2 regions of the Mycobacterium kokjensenii genome follow, and region 2 is predicted to be linked to the other one. Evidence: predicted binding sites of a transcription regulator. Region 2 holds the regulator's gene; the other holds the start of a gene.
What was found. Region 2 encodes LexA, which represses DNA repair genes until DNA is damaged. Its sites were predicted from a motif close to CGAACANNTGTTCG; they were not measured.
Positions count from the first base shown of each region.

Region 1: a site for LexA is predicted at 2,692-2,705, ahead of RCP38_RS17445 (HNH endonuclease signature motif containing protein). Genes of this name have one in related genera too.

Region 1 covers NZ_OY726394.1:3,715,621-3,727,172, reverse strand. Annotated here, with positions in the region: gene cysS (cysteine--tRNA ligase) at 1-783, shown strand, start outside; gene rlmB (23S rRNA (guanosine(2251)-2'-O)-methyltransferase RlmB) at 784-1,725, shown strand; gene RCP38_RS17450 (glycerophosphodiester phosphodiesterase family protein) at 1,722-2,618, shown strand; gene RCP38_RS17445 (HNH endonuclease signature motif containing protein) at 2,736-4,055, shown strand; gene RCP38_RS17440 (SLC13 family permease) at 4,149-5,393, opposite strand; gene RCP38_RS17435 (MBL fold metallo-hydrolase) at 5,390-6,310, opposite strand; gene kstR (cholesterol catabolism transcriptional regulator KstR) at 6,327-6,998, opposite strand; gene RCP38_RS17425 (acyl-CoA dehydrogenase) at 7,216-9,342, shown strand; gene RCP38_RS17420 (bifunctional nitrate reductase/sulfite reductase flavoprotein subunit alpha) at 9,539-11,552, shown strand, end outside.
Region 2 covers NZ_OY726394.1:2,473,147-2,484,698, reverse strand. Annotated here, with positions in the region: gene RCP38_RS11515 (sunset domain-containing protein) at 176-2,245, shown strand; gene RCP38_RS11510 (nuclear transport factor 2 family protein) at 2,246-2,698, opposite strand; gene lexA (transcriptional repressor LexA) at 2,701-3,381, opposite strand; gene RCP38_RS11500 (LysM peptidoglycan-binding domain-containing protein) at 3,594-4,103, shown strand; gene nrdR (transcriptional regulator NrdR) at 4,247-4,711, shown strand; gene RCP38_RS11490 (peroxynitrite isomerase) at 4,749-5,234, shown strand; gene RCP38_RS11485 (proteasome assembly chaperone family protein) at 5,251-6,225, opposite strand; partial or broken gene sthA (Si-specific NAD(P)(+) transhydrogenase) at 6,401-7,815, opposite strand; gene RCP38_RS11475 (DUF4192 domain-containing protein) at 7,956-9,014, shown strand; gene RCP38_RS11470 (metal-dependent transcriptional regulator) at 9,027-9,719, opposite strand; gene RCP38_RS11465 (sigma-70 family RNA polymerase sigma factor) at 9,865-10,830, opposite strand; gene RCP38_RS11460 (DUF3099 domain-containing protein) at 10,959-11,384, opposite strand; gene RCP38_RS11455 (DUF3039 domain-containing protein) at 11,450-11,552, shown strand, end outside.

The DNA.
Region 1 (11,552 bases), 1.2 Mb from region 2:
GAGTGCTCGGCGATGGCGCGGGCTTACCTCGGCGCCGAGTTCGACATCCACTGCGGCGGTATGGACCTGGTCTTTCCGCATCACGAGAACGAGATCGCGCAGAGCCGCGCGGCCGGCGACGGGTTCGCGAACTACTGGCTGCACAACGGGTGGGTCACCCTGGGCGGCGAGAAGATGAGCAAGTCGCTGGGCAACGTGCTGTCGATGTCGGCGGTGCTGCAGCGGGTCCGGCCGGCCGAGTTGCGCTACTACCTGGGCAGCGCCCACTACCGGTCGATGCTGGAGTTCTCCGAGACCGCGCTGCACGACGCCGTCAACGCCTATGCCGGCATCGAGGACTTCCTGCACCGGGTCCGCAGTCGGGTGGGCGCCGTCGACCTCACCACCTGGACGCCGAAGTTCGCCGCCGCACTCGACGACGACCTGTCGGTGCCGATCGCGCTGGCCGAGGTGCACCGCACCCGCGCGGAGGGCAACCGGGCGCTGGACTCCGGCGACCACGACGGCGCATTGGCGGCCGCGGGTGCCATCCGGGCGATGATGGACGTGCTGGGCTGCGACCCGCTCAACGAGCGCTGGGAATCGCGGGACCAGGAGTCGGCGGCGCTGGCGGCGGTGGACGTGTTGGTGCGCGCCGAACTGGAACGCCGGGAAACGGCTCGCGCGGAACGGGATTGGCAGTTGGCCGACGAGATCCGCGGGAGGCTCAAGGATGCCGGCATCGAGGTCACCGATACCGGGGACGGTCCACAATGGTCACTGCTGGTCGAAGGGGCTGAGTAGATGGCCGGAAACTCCAAGCGCAAGGGTGCGGTCCGCAAAGCGGGCACCAAGAAGGGCCCGACCGTCGGTTCCGGTGGGCAACGTCGCCGCGGGCTCGAGGGCCGCGGTGCCACTCCGCCGGCCCACAAGCGCGAGTACCACCCGGCCGCCAAGGCGGCCAAGGCCGCGGCTAAGCAGCGTGCCTACCGGACGGCCAAGCGGGCCGACGAGAGCGAGACGGTGCTGGGTCGCAACCCGGTGCTCGAGTGCCTGCGCGCCGGGATCCCGGCCACCGCGCTGTATGTGGCGCTGGGCGCCGAAGCCGATGAGCGCCTGACCGAATCGGTAACCCGCGCAGCAGATTCCGGGCTGCCGATTCTCGAGGTTCCGCGGTCCGACTTGGACAAGATGACCACCAACGGACTGCATCAGGGCATCGCGCTGCAGGTTCCTCCCTACAGCTACGCCCATCCCGACGATCTGTTGGACGCCGCGCGTCAGGACGCGGCTCCGGCCCTGCTGGTCGCGTTGGACAACATCTCCGACCCGCGCAATCTGGGTGCCATCGTGCGGTCGGTGGCGGCGTTCGGCGGGCACGGTGTGGTCATTCCGCAACGCCGGTCGGCTTCGGTGACCGCAGTGGCATGGCGGACCAGTGCCGGTGCGGCGGCACGGATTCCGGTCGCGCGGGCGGCCAACCTGAACCAGACGCTCAAGGCGTGGGCGGACCGCGGCCTGCAGGTGGTCGGACTCGACGCCGGCGGCGACACCGTCGTCGACGAGTTGGACGGCACCGGACCGATGGTCGTGGTCGTCGGCTCCGAGGGCAAGGGCCTGTCCCGGCTGGTCCGGCAGAACTGCGACGCGATCGTGTCGATTCCGATGGCCGGTCCGACCGAATCGCTCAACGCGTCGGTGGCCGCCGGCGTGGTGCTGGCCGAGATCGCCCGCCAACGGCGGTGATTCGCCGCGCAGTCGCGGCGGCCGTGCTGTTGGCGGCTGTGTCGGGGAGCCTGGCCCCGGCGTCCGGCGCGCAACCTTCCGGGTTCGACCTGCAGGCGCATCGCGGTGGCCGTGGCGAGACCACCGAGGAATCGCTGCGGGCGTTCGCCAAATCCCTTGAATTAGGTGTCAGCACACTGGAGTTGGATGTCGTGCTGACCCGCGACGGTTTGCCGCTGGTCTGGCATGACCTCTCGATCGAATCGGTGAAATGCGCCGACACGGGTCCGGTGTTCGCCGGCGATCCCGACTATCCGTACGTCGGCAAGCGGGTGGGGGAGTTGGACCTCGCCCAGATCCGCACCCTGGACTGCGGGTTGCCGCAGCCCGAGTTCCCGCACGCGGAAGTGGTGGCCGGCAACAAGATCGCGACGCTACCGGAGGTCTTCGCGCTGGCCCGTCACACGGGTGTGCGCTACAACGTCGAGACCAAGGTGGATGGCGAGAATCAGCAGCGGCTGGTCGAGGTGATCCTGGCGGCGGCGCGTGCCGCGGGAACGCTGGGCGACGTCGAGGTCCAGAGCTTCGACTGGCGCACGCTGGCGTTGGTGCGTGCGATCGATCCGACGGTGCCGCTGGTCGCGCTGTGGGAGCGGGGATCCGATCCGATCGACGGGGCGGTGGCGGCGGGCGCAGACATCGTGTCGCCGGACTACGCGGTGGTGGATCGGAAGTTCGTCGAGCGGGCGCATGCGGCGGGGTTGTCGGTCATTCCGTGGACGGTCAACGACCCCGCAGTGATGCGCGAGCTGATCGCCGTGGGCGTCGACGGCATCATCACCGACTATCCGAGCAGGTTGCGCACCGTGCTCGCCGAACTGGGCATGCCGCTGCCCGGGGGTTATCGGGTGTGATCTCCCCACGCGTCGACTGTCACCGATGTCCTGAGACATCACGCCTTGCGGGCGGCGGAAATCCGAGTAGCATCGAACATATATTCGATTAATGTCATCGCTCGGAAGGTACCCGCCATGGACGCTACCGATCTCGAAGCCTTCGTCGATCGGCTCATCGGCGACCTGACTCCCGCCTGCGGGGTGCAGCGCGGACTGTCTGCACTGCTCAACGACCCCCGCCGCGACTTCGATGAACAACCACTGCTGGCCGCACTGCGGGCCGCGGTGACGTTGGGCAATCTGATCGATCACCTGATCGCCTCGGCGGTCGCGGCCGCCGAGCGCCTCGGGATCCCCGCACGCAAGCATCTGCGATCCGGCGCGGACCTGCTGATCGGGCTCGGTGTCGCACCGGCCGTGGCGTACCGGTCTGCGCGAGTCGGGCGAGCCGCCCCGCAACTGGCAGCACTCACTCGAGCCCAGCGCCTGGGAGCAGTGGGCATCGAGTTCGCCGATGCCGTCGGTGTCGGGATCGGCCACGTCGCCGACCGCGTCGGGCTATCCGATGACGAGGTCGCGCGACTGGTCACGAAACTGATGATCGAGACCACCCCGGCCGCAGTAGGCAGAAAAGCCCGGGCGATCGCCATCGCCGCAGCGCCGACCGCACCTTGTGAAGGCTCGGTGCCGGTGGCCGAGGACGCCGCGCTTAATGAGATGACGCTGACCCACGACCGCGACGGCCGGATCAAAGCCAGTTTCGACCTCGACGTACTCACCGGCGAAGAACTGCACGCCGCCCTGGACCCCCTGTGTCGGCCGGTACCCGCCCCCGACGGCTCCTCGGATCCCCGCACCACCGCCCGGCGCCGCGCCGACGGATTCGGCCAACTCATCCGTGACTACCTATCTGGTTCGGGGCGCCCACAATCGGGCGGAGTGCTACCGCATGTCACCCTTGTTCGACCCACCCCCGCCGCGACCGTGGCAGGGACCCCACCGGTGGACATGCTCGGATTCACCGGCCCGGTCAGCATCCCCACCGCCGAACTGATCTCCTGCGACGCCACCGTCGACGCCGTGCACGTCGATGCCCACGGCGCACCCCTGGACGTGGGACGTAGTCAACGATTGTTTCCTCCCAAGATCCGCAAAGCGCTGACCGTCCGCGATCAGGGATGTGCTTTCCCCGGCTGTGGCAGACCCGCTTCCTGGTGCGATGCCCACCACATCCGCCCCTGGACTGCTGACGGGGTGACCAGCCTCGACAACGGGGTACTGCTATGCCGGCGCCACCACACCGTCATCCATCACGACGGCTGGCAGGTCTACCTCGGCGCAGACCGTCACCCCTGGTTCATCCCGCCACCAGACCCGAAGCACCCCCGCAGAAAATCCGACCACCTACGCGCACACGCTCGCCGGACCCTGACGCCTCTGCTCACCGCAGCCTGACCCAAAAGCGAACATTGACAACACAACAGAGACAAAGCGGCGTTACGTGGCGGGCATCGGTCGTGTCGGCCGAGGCGGGCCGTGGGGATGGCGTCAAACCCCCAACAGGCGTGCACCGGCCCACAATGCCAGCACTGCTGCCAGCAGGGTGGCCGGCACCGTGCACAGCCCCAGGCGGGTGTACTCGCCCACCCCGGCCGTCACCCGATGCCTGCGCACCACCCGGCGCCACAGCAGGTTCGACAGCGATCCGGTGTAGCTGAGATTCGGTCCGATGTTGACCCCGATCAGCACCGCCAGCACCGCGATCGGGCCGCCGGGGGCCACCAACGGCGCCAACACCAGCGTCGCGGGCAGGTTGTTGACCACGTTGGCCAGTACCGCGGCGACTGCCGCGATCCCCAGCAACGCCGGCAGGCCCGTGCCGGTCGGCAGCAGGGTGGCCATCCGGTCACCCAGCCCGTTGTCCACCACGGCCCGCACCACCACGCCCAGCGCCAGCACGAACACCAGAAAGCTTGGGCTGGCGGCCCGCACGATGCCGCCCGGGGTGCTGCGGCGCTGCGCCAGTCCGCGCACCGCCAGCACCGCCGCCCCGGCGACCGCCGCCCACGCCGGCGGCACGCCCAACGACTCGGCGACCACGAACCCGGCCAGCGTCAGGCCCAGGACCACCAGCACGAACACCGGGACCGGCGGCGGTGGGCCGGCTTGCGGGTGCGCCGGCGTGGCGCGTAGATCGGCGCGGAAGAACCACCGGAAGATCAGGTACACCACGGCGGTGCCGGCCAGCCACGGGGCCGCCATCAGTGCGGTGAACTCCGCGAACGACAGCCCGGTCTCGCGGAACGCCAACAGATTGGTCAGGTTGGACACCGGCAGCAGCAACGACGCGGTGTTGGCCAGGTGCGCGGTCGCATACGCGTGCGGGCGCACCGGTGCCCGGCGGCGGCGGACCATCGTCAGCACCACCGGCGTCAGCAGCACCACCGTCGCGTCCAGGCTCAGCACGGCGGTCAGGCCGGCGGCGATCACGAAGACCCGGCGCAACAGATGCTGCGGCGGCCCGACGTCGGCGCGGGCCATCGCGGCCCCGGCGGCGTCGAACAGGCCCTCGTCGTCGCAGAGTCGGGCCAGTACCAGCACCGCGCCCAGGAACGCCACCACGTGCAGCAGGGCGGCGACTTCGGCGAGGGCGGCCGACACCGAGATGGCGCCTGCCGCAACACAGATCACCGCGGCCGGTACCGCCGCGAACGCTTCCGGCCAGCCCCTGGGGCGGGCCACCGCGAACCCCAACACCGTGGCGAGCGCCAGCAGTGCAAGAGCCAGACTCAGGCCCACGGATCCTCACGTCGCCACACCGTGGGCAGGTGCAGGCCGACCCCGTCGGCCTCGGCCAGCTCCCCGAGGACCCGCATCGTCACGTCCAGGTCGTCGCCGGCATAGGGCAACGCGCGCAACGGCTTCGACAGCGGCCGGAAGAAATCATCCCAGTGGGTCAACACCACGGTCTTGGCGCCGACGGTGCGTACCGTCTCCGACCAGTAGTCGGTCAGGTAGCGGCGGGACTGCAGCCCGAGCTGGCCCACCCCCAGATAGGCGACCTCGGCCCGGTACCCGTCCAGCGAGCCCCGGACGAACCCGGCGCTGCCGACCATCAGCACCCGCCGGTCCGTCGGGCGGTGGGCCACCACCGCCGACCACGCTTCGCCGCAGCGGTAGGCCTTGGCCCGGACCGGGGGAGTGACCGGTGCGGTGATGTCGCCGGGGAACCGGTCCGGGGGGCAGTGCTCCGATTCGACCAGCGTCACGTCGTAGGCGCCCAACGAGATCGGCCGGTTCGGTGTGGCGAGCACCAGCCGGCCCTCGGTCAACCCGTGGCCGCGGCCCACGTTGACCGCCGACTCGCCGCCCACCAGCAGCGCACCGGTACGTTCGGCGACCAATGCCGAATCCAGCACGTGGTCGATGTGGGTGTGCACCGGCACCACCGCCGCCAGCCCGGAGATACCGGCGCGGGCCAGACAACCGTCGACGCGGGCCGGCACCGGGGCGACCTTGCCGAACTGGATCCGCGCCAGACCGGGGCGGGAGAAGTAGCCGTCGGTCAGCAGCGCCGACGAACCGTCGTCGATGAGCACCGTCGACACCCCGAGCCAGGTCAGGCTCAGCGGCGCATCCGGCGCCGCGGGCGGGACGTCGAACCGGTGGGCGTAGCGATCCAGGTCGGGGCGACCGAGTTTGAGACGCATCAGCCGGGGCGTGGAATCAGACCTTGGGACTGTCGTCGTCGCCGATCAGCAGACGGACCGCCAGGTCCAGTCGGGTGCTGAAATCGGTGGCCGAGGCCCGCCGGGTCAGCCAGGCGAGCAGGTTCGACAGCCAGACATCGGAGATCACCCGGGAGATGTGGTACTGCTCCTCGGTCGGCTCGCCGTCGCTCATCGCCCCGGCGAACATCGAGTCGATCAGCTTCTGGACGTGGTCGACCTCGCCGGCCGCCGAGGCGTCGGCGAACACGTACGCCCGGGTCATGGCCTCGGTGAGCAGCGGATTGCGCTGCATGGCGCGGTTGAGCTTGTTGACCACCAGGTTGAGTCGCTGGTGGCGGGTGGTGGCGGCATAGGTCACCGGGTCGGTTTTGGTGTCCACCCGCGCGATCTCGCGGCCCATCGCCGACACCAGCAGGTGGACCTTCGACGGGAAGTAGCGGTACAGGGTGCCCACCGCCACGTCGGCCCGATCGGCCACCGCGCGCATCTGCACCGCGTCGTAGCCGCCCTTGGAGGCGATCGCCAGCGTGGCGTCGAGAATGCGTTTGCGGCGCTCGCGCTGCGCTTCGGAGCCGAGGTCGGATTCGGTCAGCACGGCGACGTTGACGACTTCGCGCGGTTGACCGGACGATCCGCGTCCTGCGGTGCTGTCGGCTGGTGACGACATGTGCTGCGCGGCTCCCTCCGTTGAACTATCGGCCAATAACGATACGCACCGCGTAGTGGAATTTCTTACTCCCAACACCGGCCGGACCTCATGTGTCCAGCCACAACGGTTCGACTTGACGCCCTTGCGCTGGCACTATTAGAACACGTTCTAGTGCCTCGGGCGGCCTCCTCGGCCGACCCGGCCACCCGTCTGTTTCGACCCGGAGGAGCCCAGCGTGTCCGTGACCACCACCGACGAACAGCTCGCCGCCCGCGAACTGGTCCGTGACTGGGCTGCCGCAGCGAACACCGCCGAAGCGATTCGCGCCACCGAACTGGGCGAAACCGACGCCTGGCGTGCCGTTTTCGCTCGCCTGGCCGAATTGGGCCTATTCGGGGTGGCGGTCCCCGAGGAGGCCGGCGGGGCCGGTGGGCGCCTGGAAGACCTCTGCGCGATGGTCGACGAAGCCGCCAAGGCACTGGTTCCCGGGCCGGTCGCGACCACGGCGCTGGCCACCCTGGCCGTCGAGGACCCGCAGCTGCTGGAGGCCCTGGCCGCCGGCGAGAAGACCGCCGGGGTTGCGGTCGACACCTCCGCGGCCAGCGTCCGTTTCGACTCCGCGGCCGGCCGGGCGACGGGCACCGCCGAGCGCGTGCTGGGCGGCACCGCCGACGGGCTGCTGCTGCTGCCCACAGATGCCGGCTGGGTGCTGGTGGACGCCGGAGCCGACGGGGTGGACGTCGAACCGCTGGTGGCCACCGACTTCTCCCGGCCGCTGGCCAAGGTGACGCTGTCCGCGGCGCCCGCGGTGCGGCTGGAAAGCAGCGACCGGGTGGAGAACCTCGCGGTCACGGTGCTGGCCGCCGAGGCCGCCGGTATCGCCCGGTGGGCGCTGGACACCGCCGTCGAATACGCCAAGGTGCGTGAGCAGTTCGGTAAGCCGATCGGCAGTTTCCAGGCCGTCAAGCACCTGTGCGCGGAGATGCTGTGCCGGGCCGACCAGGCTGCGGTGGCCGCCGCCGACGTGGCCCGCGCCGCATCCGACCCCGACGGGCAGCAGTTCGCGATCGCCGCCGCGGTCGCCGCCGCCATCTGCATCGACGCCGCCAAAGCCAACGCCAAGGACTGCATCCAGGTGCTCGGCGGCATCGGCATCACCTGGGAGCACGACGCGCACCTGTACCTGCGGCGGGCCTACGGCATCGGCCAGGCGCTCGGCGGTCACGCACGCTGGCTGCGCCGCACCGCCGAGCTGACCCGGGACGGGGTGCGCCGCCGCCTCGAGGTCGACCTGGGCGAGACCGCCGACATCCGGCCCGAGATCGCCGCCGAAGCGGCCCGCATCGCCGCACTGCCGGACGCCGAGCAGCAGGCCGCGCTGGCCGAATCGGGTCTGCTGGCGCCGCACTGGCCCGCCCCCTACGGGCGCGCGGCCAGCCCCACCGAGCAGCTGGTGATCGACCAGGAACTGGCCGCTGTCGGCGTCGGGCGCCCCGACCTGGTGGTCGGCTGGTGGGCGGCCCCGACCATTCTCGAACACGGCACGCCCGAGCAGATCGAACGCTTCATTCCGGCCACGCTCAGCGGCGAGGTGTTCTGGTGCCAGCTGTTCTCCGAGCCCGGAGCCGGTTCGGACCTCGCGGCGCTGCGCACCAAGGCGGTGAAGGTCGACGGTGGCTGGCGGTTGACCGGACAGAAGGTCTGGACGTCGCGGGCCCACGACTCGCAGTGGGGGATCTGCCTGGCCCGCACCGACGCCGACGCGCCCAAGCACAAGGGCATCACCTACTTCCTGGTCGACATGGCCGCCGAGGGCATCGACATCCGGCCGCTGCGGGAGATCACCGGTGAGGCGCTGTTCAACGAGGTCTTCCTCGACGACGTGTTCGTCCCCGACGAGATGGTGGTCGGCGGCGTCAACGACGGTTGGCGGCTGGCCCGCACCACGCTGGCCAACGAGCGGGTCGCGATCGCCGGCGGAACGGCACTGGGCAATCCGATGGAAGAACTACTGGCGGCGCTGTTCGGTGACAGTCCGGAGATCGACACCGCCACCGCGGAGCGGCTGGCCCGCCTGATCATCGCCGCGCAGGCGGGATCGCTGTTGGATCAACGCATCGCGCAGCTCGCCGTCGGTGGGCAGGACCCGGGCTCGGAGTCCTCGGTGCGCAAGCTGATCGGAGTGCGCTACCGGCAGAACCTGGCCGAGTTCCGGATGGACGTCTCCGACGGGGCCGGCGTGCTGGCCGGTCGTCCGGTGCACGACTTCCTCAACACCCGCTGCCTGTCGATCGCCGGCGGCACCGAGCAGATCCTGCTGACGCTGGCCGCCGAACGGCTGCTGGGCCTGCCGCGGGGCTGACCCCCGCGGGCCCGGCCCCCGCCACAGTCGGCGGCGGGTCGGGTCAAGATCACATTCCGGGGCGTATGCGCCGGTCAAGGCGCTGTCTCGGCGCCGCTGAAGGAATGTCGCAACGCGTGGTAATTGTCCGGCAATGATCTTGAAACGTGCGGGCGGCAGGGTAACGGCAAGGCCCTGACCGTAGGAGGTGCCCTCCGTGCCCGTGCAAGACGACCCCCGGGTCCCCGGGACCACCGAATCCGTGGCGACGTTGTGCGCCTACTGCGGCGTCGGCTGCGGCCTGGTGCTGCAGGTCGAGACCGATCCGGCCACCGGGCGCCGCCGGGTGGCGAAAGCGATCGGGGACAAGGCGCACCCGGCGAACTTCGGCAGGCTGTGCACCAAAGGCGCGACGACCGCCGACATGCTGGCCGCGCCCGGCCGGATGTCCTCGGCGTTGCTGCGTTCGGCCCGAGACGAACCGGCCGAACCGACCGGGATCGACACCGCCATCACGCACTGCGCGACCCGGCTGCGGGCGATCGTCGACGAACACGGGCCCGACGCCGTCGCACTCTACGTCTCCGGCCAGATGTCGCTCGAGGCACAGTATCTGGCGAACAAGCTGGCCAAGGGCTTCATCGGCACCAACCGGATCGAGTCCAACTCCCGGCTGTGCATGTCCGGCGCGAGCACCGGCTACAAGCAGTCCCTGGGAGCCGACGGCCCGCCCGGCTCCTATCAGGACTTCGAGCACGCCGACGTGTTCTTCGTGACCGGCGCCAACATGGCCGACTGCCACCCGATCCTGTTCCTGCGGATGATGGACCGCGTCAAGGCCGGCGCCAAACTGATCGTGGTCGACCCGCGGCGCAGTGCCACCGCGGACAAGGCCGACCTTTTCCTGCAGATCGCGCCCGGCACCGACCTGGCGCTGCTGAACGGACTGCTGCACCTGATCGTCGCCGACGGGTACACCGATGACGCGTTCATCGCCGAGTTCACCCGGGGCTGGGAGGTGATGCCCGACTTCCTCGAGCAATACCGGCCCGAGACGGTAGCGGCGATCACCGGCATCCCCGAAGCCGACATCCGCACCGCCGCAACGTGGATCGGGCAGGCCGCCAACTGGATGAGCTGCTGGACGATGGGGCTCAACCAGTCCACCCACGGCACCTGGAACACCAACGCACTGTGCAACCTGCACCTGGCCACCGGGGCGATCTGCCGGACCGGCAGCGGCCCGTTCTCACTCACCGGGCAGCCCAATGCGATGGGCGGCCGGGAGATGGGATACCTGGGGTCGGGACTGCCCGGGCAGCGCAGTGCGGCCGATGCCGAGGATCGTGCCTTCGTCGAGGACGCCTGGGGCGTCCCGCGCGGATCGCTGCGCACCGACGGGGATGCCGGTGCCATCGACATGTTCGAGCAGATGGCCGACGGCCGGATCAAGGCATGCTGGATCATCTGCACCAATCCCGTTGCCACCGTGGCGAATCGCAAGACCGTCCTGGCGGCGCTCGAGCGTGCCGAGCTGGTGATCGCCCAGGAAGCGTTCACCGAGACCGAGACCACCGCCTACGCGGACGTGCTGCTGCCGGCGGCGCTGTGGACCGAGTCCGAGGGGGTGATGGTCAACTCCGAACGCAACCTCACCCTGTTCACCAAGGCGGTCGACGCGCCGGGGGAGGCGCTACCGGACTGGCAGATCATCGCCCGCGTCGCCGCCGAGATGGGCTACGCCGAAGCATTCGACTACGCCTGCGCCGAGGACGTCTTCGACGAGATCAAGCGATTCGCCAACCCCAGGACCGGCTACGACCTGCGCGGCATCAGCTATCGGCGGCTGCGCCGCACGCCGGTCCAATGGCCCTGCCCGCCCGGCGACCGCCGGGACCGTCACCCGATCCGCTACCTCACCGCCGGCGCCGCGCCGCGATTGGCGTTCCCCACCGACGACGGCCGCGCGGTGTTCTTCGCCCGCCCGCACCTGCTGCCCGACGAGATGCCCGACGGCGACTACCCGTTCCTGCTCAACACCGGCCGCCTGCCCCATCAATGGCACACCATGACCAAGACCGGAAAGGTCGCTCGACTCAACCGGCTCAACCCGGGACCGTTCGTGGAGATCCACCCCGACGACGCCGCCCGACTGGGCGTCGTCGACGACGACGCGGTGGAGATCGCCTCGCGCCGGGGCCGCGCCGTGCTGCCGGCGCTGGTCAGCGACC
Region 2 (11,552 bases):
CCAGCGTATTTGGTCGCACCCCTTGCTCTGTTCGGGGGCGTGGATTCGGCATCATTTCGGCATCGGGTAGGTATCTGTTTTCGCAATACCCATGACATGGCTTCGAAATTCAGGCCGATTGCGGGAAAGTCTTAGCCGGAAATATTTGCGTCGATATTGATGCCTGGGAGGGCTGGTGACTAGTCGGAAAGATCGGTTCGACAAGACGGCGGTGCGCATGGCGCTCGGCCTCGCGGCGACGGTCACCGTGCTCTTGTCGGTGCAGACGGCCGCGGCGACACCCGACGGCGATGCCCATGACGCGATCACCGCGGCATGGCAGTCCGCCGGCGGTGACGGTTCTCCGCTGGGAGCGCCCAGAGGTGAGGTGCACCCCGCCGGAATCGGCTTCGCGCAGGACTTCGCCGGTGGCACCATCTACTTCACCCCGGAAACCGGCGCCAAGACCCTCTACGGCGCGATCCTGGACAAGTACGAGTCGCTGGGCGGCGCGGCGAGCGCCGGCCTGGGCTTCCCCAGCAGTGACGAGGTACCGGGCCTGGTGCCCGACAGCCGGGTGGCGATCCTGTCCGGCGCCGACAATCCGGTGATCTTCTGGACACCCGAGCACGGCGCACACGTGGTGCGCGGACCGATCAACGCGGCCTGGGACAAACTGGGCAGCTCCACCGGAGCACTCGGGGTCCCGGTCGACGACGAGAGCTACGAGGGCGCTGTCGTCACCCAGAAGTTCAGCAACGGCGTGCTGTCCTTCGACAGCGCGACGAAGACGTTCACCGCGGTACCCCCGGAATTGGCGGCGCAACTCGCCGACCTCGCCGCCCAGCCCGACCCGGCGGCGGCCATCGACCAGGCCTGGCGTGCCGCCGGCGGGCCGTCCGGGCAGCTGGGCGCCAAGCAGGGCGATGAGTACGCGATCGGCGAAGACGGCGCGGGCCAGGACTTCGCCGGCGGCAAGGTGTACTTCAGCGCCGCGACCGGTGCCGGCGTCGTCGACGGTGAAGTCTTGGACAAGTACGAGTCGCTGGGCGGCCCGGACGGCAGCGATCTGGGATACCCGATCACCAGCACCGCCGACGGCGCCTTGAGCGGCAGCAGGTTCAGCGCGTTCTCCGCCGATGACGAACCGGTGATCTTCTTCAGCCCCGACAACGGCGCCTTCGTGGTCCGCGGTGCGCTCAAGGCCGCCTGGGACAAGCTCGACGGCGCCACCGGCAAGCTCGGTGCACCGGTCGGTGACCAGAGCCTCGAGGGGGATGTGACCTCGCAGAAGTTCACCGGCGGGACGATCTCCTGGAACCAGGCCACCCGTACCTTCAGCAGCGAGCCGGCCGACCTGGCGAAAGGTCTGTCCGGGCTGCAGATTCCCGGGATGACGCTGCCCGACGGCAGCTCGACCACCGCGACCGGCGCGGGCGACGAGACGCGCTGGAATTGGATGTGGGTGTTGATTCCGGTCGCCGTGCTCGCGGTGCTCGGCGTGTTCGCCGGTGCGGCCATGTGGTGGCAGCGGCGGCGGGCGGTTGTGGTGCCCGAGAGCACTCCGGTGGCCGCGCCGCGGCCGCCGACGGCGCCGCTGCCGACCACCGATGACTACGACTACGACGACGATGACGAGCGGTGGGCGCACCACGACGCACGCGGGGACTACCAGGACTCGCGTGAGGACTACCGCGAGTCGCGTGAGGACTACCGCGACGAGACGCGGGAGAACGAGGGCATGGTCCGGTTGCCGAGCCGCTACGGCACCTCGACCTACGCGCCCGAGCCCGAACTGCCGTCGGCTCCCGACGCGCCGTGGCTGCACTACGGCGACCACGAGGCCGAGGCCGAGGCCGAGGCCGAACTCGACGATGACGACGACACCGACACGGCGCCGACGCGGGTGGTGGCCGAAGAGGACTTCGGCACCGGTCGTCATGCCGTGGGCCACGCGAGCGCGCCGAGCGAATCGCCGGCCTTCGGGGGTGGCGAATCGTATCCCTACGGGTCTGCCGCGGAACCCCGCGGGTTCGGCGGTGCTGCCGAGCCGCGCGCGTTCGGTACCGAGGAGTCGGTCCATCCGGTGATGCACCTGCCGCTCGACGACCCCTACCAGCAGCCCGCGGGTTATCCGATCAAGGCGAACATCGGCTCGGGGCTGTACTACACCCCGCAGAACGCACTGTATGAGGACACCCTCGCCGAGATCTGGTTCGCCACCGAGGACGCCGCGCGGCTCAACGGTTTCACCAGAGCGAACTGATCACTGCAGCGGCAGCGGAAGGTTGTGATCGCGCCGGGGCCGAGGACCGAAGATCCGCCGCTGCTCGGCGGTGATCGCGATGTCGTCGATGCTGGACTCGCGGCGGCTCATCCGGCCGTCTGATGCGAACTCCCACAGTTCGTTTCCGTAACTGCGCCACCACTGGCCGTGCGCGTCGCGGCATTCGTACTGATAGCGCACCGCGATCCGGTTGTCCTGGTAGCACCACAGTTCCTTGCGCAGGGCGTAGTCGAGTTCAGCGGCCCACTTGCGGCTCAGGAACGCCTCGATCTCGGCGCGCCCGGTGATGAACTCATCCCGGTTACGCCACACCGAATCCTCGGTGTAGACCGACGCAACACGGGCCGGATCCCTTGTGTTCCAGGCATCTTCAGCGGCTTGCACCTTGCGTCGCGCCGATTCCTCGTCGAAGGGCGGGCAGGGCGCGAACATGGTCAGATCTTGCGGATGACGGTGACGACCTTGCCCAGAACCACCGCGTCGTTGCCGGGAATCGGGTCGAACACCGGATTGTGCGGCATCAACCACACCTGGCCGCCGGTGCGTTTGAAGGTCTTCACGGTGGCCTCGCCGTCGATCATGGCGGCCACGATGTCGCCGTTGTCGGCGACGTTCTGCTGGCGCACCACCACCCAGTCGCCGTCACAGATGGCCGCGTCCACCATCGACTCGCCCACGACTTTGAGCAGGAACAGCTCGCCTTCGCCCACCAGCTCGCGGGGGAGCGGGAAGACGTCCTCGACGGCCTCTTCGGCCAGGATCGGCCCGCCCGCGGCGATTCGGCCGAGGACCGGGACGAAGGTGGGCTCCGGCAGGGAGTCCGAGCCGGCGAAGTCGGTGCGCTGTGCCGTCTCTGCGACGGTCGTGTCGTCATGGCCGCGGACGTCCACGGCACGCGGCCGGTTGGGGTCGCGGCGCAGATAGCCCTTGCGCTCCAGGGTCCGCAGCTGATGGGCGACCGACGAGGTCGAGGTCAGTCCGACGGCATCACCGATCTCGCGGATGCTCGGCGGGTAGCCCCGCTCGTTCACCGACGCGCGGATGACGTTCAGGATGGTGCGCTGCCGGGCGGTCAGCGCGGAGTCCGGGCCCGCAGAGTTGCTGCTGTCACTCATAGCGGCGAATCTAGTCGCACGACCGAGAAATATCAAACATGTGTTCGAGACGTGTCGTGCGGGCGTTCGAACGCGGCGGGGTGATGTCGGGGGTGTTCGCTAACGTTTTCGATAACGATTCGATCAGGTGTTCGACATCGAACGTCTGATCGATTAATCTTCGAACAGTCGAGCGAAAAGGGTCGCCGACGCCGAGTGAGGGAGAACCGCGCATGATGCTCATCGACACGATTGCCCCGGGCTTCGAATCTTCCGAATCGTTCGAGGCCGAGCCGATCCTGGTCCATCGCGGTCGCATCACCTCCGGTCGGGCGCAGCCGGTGCGCACCCGTGCGGCGCGGCCGGTCCGGTCGCGGCCGGCGGTCGCACCACTGCAGTACCGCGGAACCGGGGTGCTGATGTCGCGGACACCGCACCGGCCGCAGTCGGTCCGGGCCATCACCCCGGGAACCACCGTCGTGCTGGCCCTGGTCGCCGCGGCGATCACGGTATGGCTCGGGATGATCGTGCAGTTCGGTGCGCCGGTGGCCGCCGGTGACTCCGCGGTGCCGGACCGGCTGGGCGTCGTACGGGTGCACAACGGGGAGAGCCTGCAGCACTTGGCCACCCGGGTGGCGCCGGACGCGCCGACGGGTCAGGTCGTCGAGCGCATCCGGGAGCTCAATGCTCTGGATTCGGTGGTCCTGGTCGCCGGACAGACGCTGATCGCCCCGTTGGGCTGAGATCGGTGTCGACGCTTCGGGGGCTTGCGGGCACTGCGGGGTACGACTGTCGAGCCGCGCAGGTACGCTCGCAGTTGTCCCAATTGCCCCGGGTTCCCCAGCTGTCGGGGGAGCCGGGTTCCCCGTACGGCGAAGGAGCGGTGATGCACTGCCCGTTTTGTCGCCATCCAGACTCCCGAGTGGTGGACTCCCGCGAGACCGACGAAGGCCAATCGATCCGGCGGCGTCGTTCCTGCCCGGAATGCGGCCGGCGGTTCTCCACCGTGGAAACCGCGGTGCTGGCCGTGGTCAAGCGCAGCGGCGTCACCGAACCGTTCAGTCGCGAGAAAGTGGTCAGTGGAGTCCGTCGGGCCTGCCAGGGTCGCCAGGTCGACGACGATGCACTGAACCTGTTGGCCCAGCAGGTCGAAGACGCGGTTCGTGCGGCGGGCTCGCCCGAGATTCCCAGCCACGAGGTGGGCCTGGCGATACTGGGCCCGCTGCGTGAACTCGACGAGGTGGCCTATCTGCGGTTCGCGTCGGTGTACCGTTCGTTCTCCTCGGCGGCCGACTTCGAACGGGAGATCGAGGCCCTGCGCGAACATCGCGAAGCACCGTCCGCCGGTTGAGCCGTGCCGGCCTGCGACGCGCATTAGGCTGGCGTTCATGGCACCCGAGTTGCATCCCAATCTTGCCGAGTTGGCATCGCTGCTGGGGACCTGGTCGGGTCGGGGGCGCGGGGTGTATCCCACCATCGATTCGTTCGACTACCTCGAAGAAGTGGTGTTCTCCCACGTCGGCAAGCCGTTTCTGATCTACGGACAGAAAACGAAGTCGGTCGCAGACGGGCTGCCCCTGCACGCCGAGACCGGATACCTACGGGTGCCCGAGCCCGGCCGGATCGAATGGATTCTGGCGCACCCGAGCGGGATCAGTGAGATCGAGGTCGGCAGCTACACGCGAACCGAGCACGGTATCGACCTGGAGATGTCGGCATCGACCATCGGGCTGGCCCCCAGCGCCAAAGAGGTCAGCGTACTGAGCCGTCACTACCGCCTGACCGGCGACGAACTGTCCTACACCCTGGACATGGGTGCGGTCGGCCAACCGGCGCAGAACCACCTGGCGGCGGCGCTGCGCCGGACCGGCTGAGACCCCGCGGCGGCGCTCAGTCGTCGTCGCGGTTCTTCTTCGCCTCCTGGGCCAGGAATCGCTCGAATTCGGCACCGAGTTCGTCGGCGCTGGGCAGTTCCTCGTCGCGCGCCAGCAACGAGCGGTTCTGCTGGGCGTCGAGGAACGCGTCGTACTGGCGTTCCAGTGTCGCCACGACCTGCGCGACTTCGGCACTGGCCGCCACCTGCTCGTCGATTTTGGCGCGAATCTCGGCGGCCGCGGAGTGCAGTTCGTCCAGCGGCAGGTCCAATGCGCCGGTCACCGCGGCCTGTTTGAGCAGCGCCGCCGCCGCTTCCGGATAGTCGGTCTGGGCCACGTAGTGCGGCACGTGCACGGTGAAGCCGGCCACCTCGTGGCCGTGCTGGGCCATCCGGTACTCCAACAGGTTCGAGGCGCTACCGGGGACCTGCACCTCGGTGATCCACGGGGTGAAGTCGCTGATCAAGTCCCGGTTGTTGGAGTGCGCGGTCAAGGTCACCGGCCGGGTGTGCGGAACCGCCATCGGAATGGTGCCCAATCCGATCGTGCGGCGCACGCCGAGTTGCTCGGCCAGCAGACGCACCGCGGTGATGAAGCGTTCCCACTTCAGGTCGGGCTCCATGCCCGCCAACAGCAGAAACGGTGTACCCGCGCTGTCGCGCAGGGCGTGCAGGCTTAGCTCCGGCTCCTGGTAGTGGGTGAAGTGATCCGTTTTGAACGTCATCACGGGCCGCCGGGAGCGGTAGTCGAGCAGATCGTCGATCGCGAAGGACGCCACCAGTTCGCTGTCCAGGGCGGTCTTGAGGTGACGGGCAGCCAACCGGATGGCGTGGCCGGCATCGGAGAAGCCCTCCAGGGCGTGGATCAGGACCGGCCCCTCGCCGTCGGCGGACATCAGCTGCGGCGCCGGAAACTCCAGCTCGTACATGCCGCTCTGCTGAGCCTGGTACTGCCGGTCCCGGTCGGGACCATGGTCCGGGTAATCGGCCATCGCCTTCGCCTCCTCGTCGTGCGGATCCACGGCACGGATCGCATTATCTAGTGTCCCTCACCGGGGGCAGGCACCGAAAACGGTGCGCGCATGTGTTCGACAACGTACGGGGTCGCCCCGGGCATTCCGCGGCGGGGATGTGTTCGCTCAGCGATGAAAGCGCCCGGCCGCGACGTCAACTGCGGAACTGCTGCAAGGCACGCATCTTGTTCATCACATCCAGGGCGGCGTTCTTGTAGGCCTCGGAGAACGTCGGATAGTTGAACACCGCGTCGACGAGGTATTCCACCGTGCCGCCGCAGCCCATGACGGCCTGGCCGATATGCACCAGTTCGGTCGCATTGGTGCCGAAGATGTGGACGCCGAGCAGCGCCAGGTCCGTCGTCGACACCAACAGCTTGAGCATTCCGTAGGAGTCGCCGGCGATCTGCCCGCGGGCCAACTCCCGATACCTGGCCACCCCCACCTCGTAGGGAATCGCCTTGCGGGTCAGTTCCGATTCGGTCGCGCCGACGTAGGAGACCTCGGGGATCGAATAGATCCCGATCGGTTGCAGGGCGGTGATCCCGTCGGTCGGCTCGCCGAACGCGTGGTAGGGGCGAGCCGGCCCTGCTCCATCGAGGTGGCGGCCAGCGCCGGGAATCCGATCACATCACCGACGGCGTAGATGTGGTCCACCGACGTCCGGAACATTCCGTCGACGACGATGCGACCCCGTTCGTCGGTCTGCAGCCCGGCATTGGCCAGTTCGAGGTGGGCGGTGTGTCCTTGGCGGCCGGCCGAGTACATCACCGTCTCCGCCGGAATCTGCTTGCCGCTGGCCAGCGTGGTGACCGTGCCGTTCGGGCTCACGTCGACGGCGGTCACCTCCTCGCCGAACCGGAAGGTCACCGCCAGATCCCGCAGGTGGAATCGCAGGGCCTCGACCACCTCCGGGTCACAGAACTCCAGCATCGATTCGCGCTTCTCGACCACGGTGACCCGCGTTCCCAAGGCGGCGAACATCGACGCGTACTCGATACCGATGACGCCCGCGCCGACCACCACCATCGACGACGGGATGAACTTCAGGTCGAGAATTCCGTCGGAGTCCAGCACCCGTTCCTCGTCGAAGGTGACCCCGGACGGTCGGACGGGTTTGGTCCCGGTGGCGATCACGATGTGATCGCCGGTGATCGTGGTCGTCTCGGTTCGGCTGTGGCCGTCGATGACGATCGTGTGCGGGTCCGCGAATCGGCCGTGACCGAGCAGGAGATCGATGCGGTTGCGCATCAACTGGTTGCGCACCACCTCGGTCTCCTTGCCGATCACATATTGGGTGCGTGCCAGCAGGTCGGCGGGGGTGATCTTGTCCTTGACCCGGTAGCTGGCGCCGTAGAGATCACGCTGATTCATCCCGGTCAGGTACAGCACCGCTTCACGCAGGGTCTTGGACGGAATGGTCCCGGTGTTGACACAGACCCCGCCGATCATCCGGCCGCGCTCGACGACCGCGACGGACTTTCCGAGCTTCGCCGACGCGATGGCCGCCTTCTGCCCGCCCGGACCGGAACCGATGACGATGATGTCGTACTCCCGCTTCGCATCCATGACACTGACAATTACGCGACTTCGCCCTGTCGTGCACGGCGATCGCGATCTGTTCACAGTTGACGGTTCATCCACAGAGACGTGGCCGGCGGCGCTCGGTGGTGCCCCCGATGACGGGGGTGGTCGTCACCGTTGCGGACATGACGACAAAACAAACGGAATTCACACTCAACCGTCCCGGTGCGCTGATCGCCGCACTGCCGGCCATCCTCGGATTCGTCCCGGAGAAGTCCCTGATCCTGGTCTCGGTCGACGGTGGCGAACTGGGCTCGGTACTGCGGGTCGACCTCACCGAGGAACTCGCCGACAACGTCGGCCGGCTCGCCGAGGTCGCGGCGGCGGCCGCCCCCGCCGGTGCGATCGCGGTGATCGTCGACGGGCAGGGCGCGCGCTGCCCGGTCTGCAACGATGAGCACCGCCGGTTGGTCGACGACCTGACCGAAAGCCTGTCCGATCACGACATCGTGCTGCTCGCCGCACACGTGGTGGACCGGGTCGCCCGCGGCGGCCGGTGGCACTGCCCCGACGGCTGTGGTGCCGGCGGCCCGGTCGACGATCCCGACGCATCGCCGCTGGCCGCGGCCGCGGTCTTAGAAGGGCGGCGGCTCTACGCCCGGCGCAGTGATCTGCAGGCGGTGATCACGCCCGACAGCCCGGGGCGCTGCAGTGCGGTGGCCGAGGCGATCGACGACTGCGCGGCCGACCGTGCCGCGGCGGGGGAGGACGGGTCGCGGGAGCGGGCTCGCCGCGACGTCGAACAGGCGCTGGACGTCATCGTGGCGGTGGCCGACGGCCGTCCACCGACCGACGTGGAGGTGGCACGGATCGGCTGCGCACTCACCGACGTCCGGGTTCGGGATATCTTGTGCGCGTTGGCGATCAGTGATTCGGCCGCCGACTCGGAGCGCCTGTGGTCGGTGGCGGCGCGGGCTCTGCCGCAGCCGTGGCGGGCCGAGGCACTGGTTCTGCTGGCGTTCAGCGCCTACGCGCGCGGTGACGGGCCGTTGGCCGGGGTGTCGCTGGAGGCTGCGCTGCGGGCCGTGCCGGAGCATCGGATGGCCGGCCTGCTCGATACCGCGCTGCAGTCCGGGTTGCGACCGGAGCGGGTCCGCGGACTGGCCGAGACCGGCTATCGGTTGGCGCAACAGCTCGGGGTGCGGCTACCGGAACGCTGCGGGCTCGGTCGGCGGGCCGGCTGATGCGGTGCCGTGTCAGACCTTCTGCACCTTCACGGCGTGCGCCATCTCGAACGGCAGGCTCACGTCGGTGTGCCCGGGCATCACGATGGTCACGCCGTCGTCTCCGTCGGACTGCACGGTGACCCGCGCATCGGGCACCACACCGGCCTCCTTCAGCCGGGTGATCAGCTCGATGTCGCCTTGGACGTGTTCGGTGAGCTGGCGCACCACCACCGCCACCGGGGACCCGGCCGGCAACTCCGTCAGCCGCACGAGATCGGAGTCCCCGGATCCCGAGCCCGCGCCGATCCCCAGGTCGAGCAGGCCCGGAATGGGGTTGCCGAACGGCGAGGTGGTCGGGTTGTCGAGCACCTGGACCAGGCGACGCTCGACGTCCTCGCTCATCACGTGTTCCCACCGGCAGGCCTCGGCGTGCACCTCTTCCAGCGGCAGCCCGATGACATCGACCAGCAGCCGCTCGGCCAGCCGGTGTTTACGCATCACCGAGACCGCCAGGTTGCGGCCCTTCTCGGTGAGTTCGAGATGACGATCACCGGCCACCTTCAGCAGGCCGTCGCGTTCCATCCGGGACACCGTCTGGCTCACGGTCGGACCACTTTGTTCCAGTCGCTCGGCTATCCGAGCACGCAGCGGGGTGACACCCTCTTCCTCCAGGTCGTAGATCGTCCTGAGGTACATCTCGGTGGTATCAACCAACTCATTCATTCCGCGCCTTCCGTCGCAGCCGAGTCTACTTCGACGGCAAAATGCGCGGTCAGCGTCCGACACCCTGCATCGGGGCGATCAGACGCGTCCGGCGGGCCACCACGGACAGTGGCGGCCCGCCGGAGCGGTTTTCGTGAGTGTCTGGTCAGCTGGCGTAGGAACGCAACCGGTCCGCACGCTCACCGTGGCGCAGCTTGGTCATCACCTCGCGCTCGATCTGACGGACCCGCTCGCGGGACAGCCCGAACAGCTTGCCGATCTGGTCCAGCGTGCGGGGCTGCCCGTCGTCCAGGCCGAAGCGCAGCCGGATCACCTGGTGTTCGCGCTCATCGAGAGTCGCCAGCACACTGCGGATGTCGGTGTGCAACAGCTCGGCGATCACCGCGTTCTCGGCGGACATCGCCTCGGAGTCCTCGATGAAATCGCCCAGCGGCGCCTCCTCGTCCGAGCCGACCGGCATGTCGAGGCTGACCGGATCGCGGCTGTGCTCGAGCAGATCGTTGATCTTCTCCGCGGGGATACCCGACTCGGCGGCGAGTTCCTCGTCGGTGGCCTCGCGACCGAGCTGCTGGTGCATCTCCCGCTTGATCCGGGCCAGTTTGTTCACCTGCTCGACCAGATGCACCGGGAGCCGGATGGTGCGGCTCTGGTCGGCCATCCCACGGGTGATGGCCTGGCGGATCCACCAGGTCGCATAGGTGGAGAACTTGAAACCCTTTGCGTAGTCGAACTTCTCCATCGCGCGGATCAATCCGAGGTTGCCCTCCTGGATGAGGTCCAACAGCGGCATCCCCCGACCGGTGTAGCGCTTGGCCAGCGAAACCACCAGGCGCAGGTTGGCTTCCAGCAGATGGCGGCGGGCGGCCTCACCATCTCGCACCACCGCGGCCAGATCGCGTTTGCGCTTCTCACCGAAGCGCTTGCGGGTGTCGAGCAGGTGCTGGGCGTACAGGCCCGCCTCGATCCGCTTGGCCAACTCCACCTCGTCGGCGGCGTTGAGCAATGCGGTCTTGCCGATACCGTTGAGGTACACCCGCACCAGATCGGCGGCTGGGCTTTGAGTGTCCAGATCGCCGTCGATCCGACTGATGGTGGCATCTGCCTTTGCCATTACGGCCTCCCGTTGATCGGCTTCAGCTGTCACTCGTGACAACGAGCGACACGGGTGCAGAGTTCCCGGCCGATCTCATTTCCACACCACTTGACGTGCAGAAATACGCCGATGACCTTGAGAATGTGCTAAGAACTCCCGGCTGGGGAGGTGTCGTCGCCGTCGGCATCGTCCGTCGGCGGCACTTCGGGCTGTTCCAGCGCGCGGGGGGAACCGGTGGGGAACAACGGAATGCGGGTGGGTGCCCCCGCGTACCGCCGGGGCTCCTCGGCTTTGCGGGGCGGCCGGTCGTTGGCGATCAGCACCGCCATCCACGGCAGCGGTATCGACGCGACCAGGATCAGCAGGGAGATCAGACCGTTGTGCCACTGCCCGTAGGCGAGGGCGGCCAGGATCAGCGCCGGCACCCGGAACGACATCAGGGTCAGGTATTTGCGCACCCGATCGCGGTGCTGCTGTTCATAAGAGGGGGCGGCAGCGGTGATCAGGACCGGCCGACCATCGTCGTCGAAACCCAGCTCGGGGCCGTGCTTCATCACTCCACTGTCCCACACCGGCGATTCCGTGGCACGAGGGGTTTTGGATCATCCCCGGTTCTGGGCACAATGGGCGCATGGGCATACAGACCGACACCCTTGAGCGCACCGATTCCGAGGAACGCGTCGACGACGGGACCGACGGCGATACCCCGAAATACTTCCACTACGTCAAAAAGGACAAGA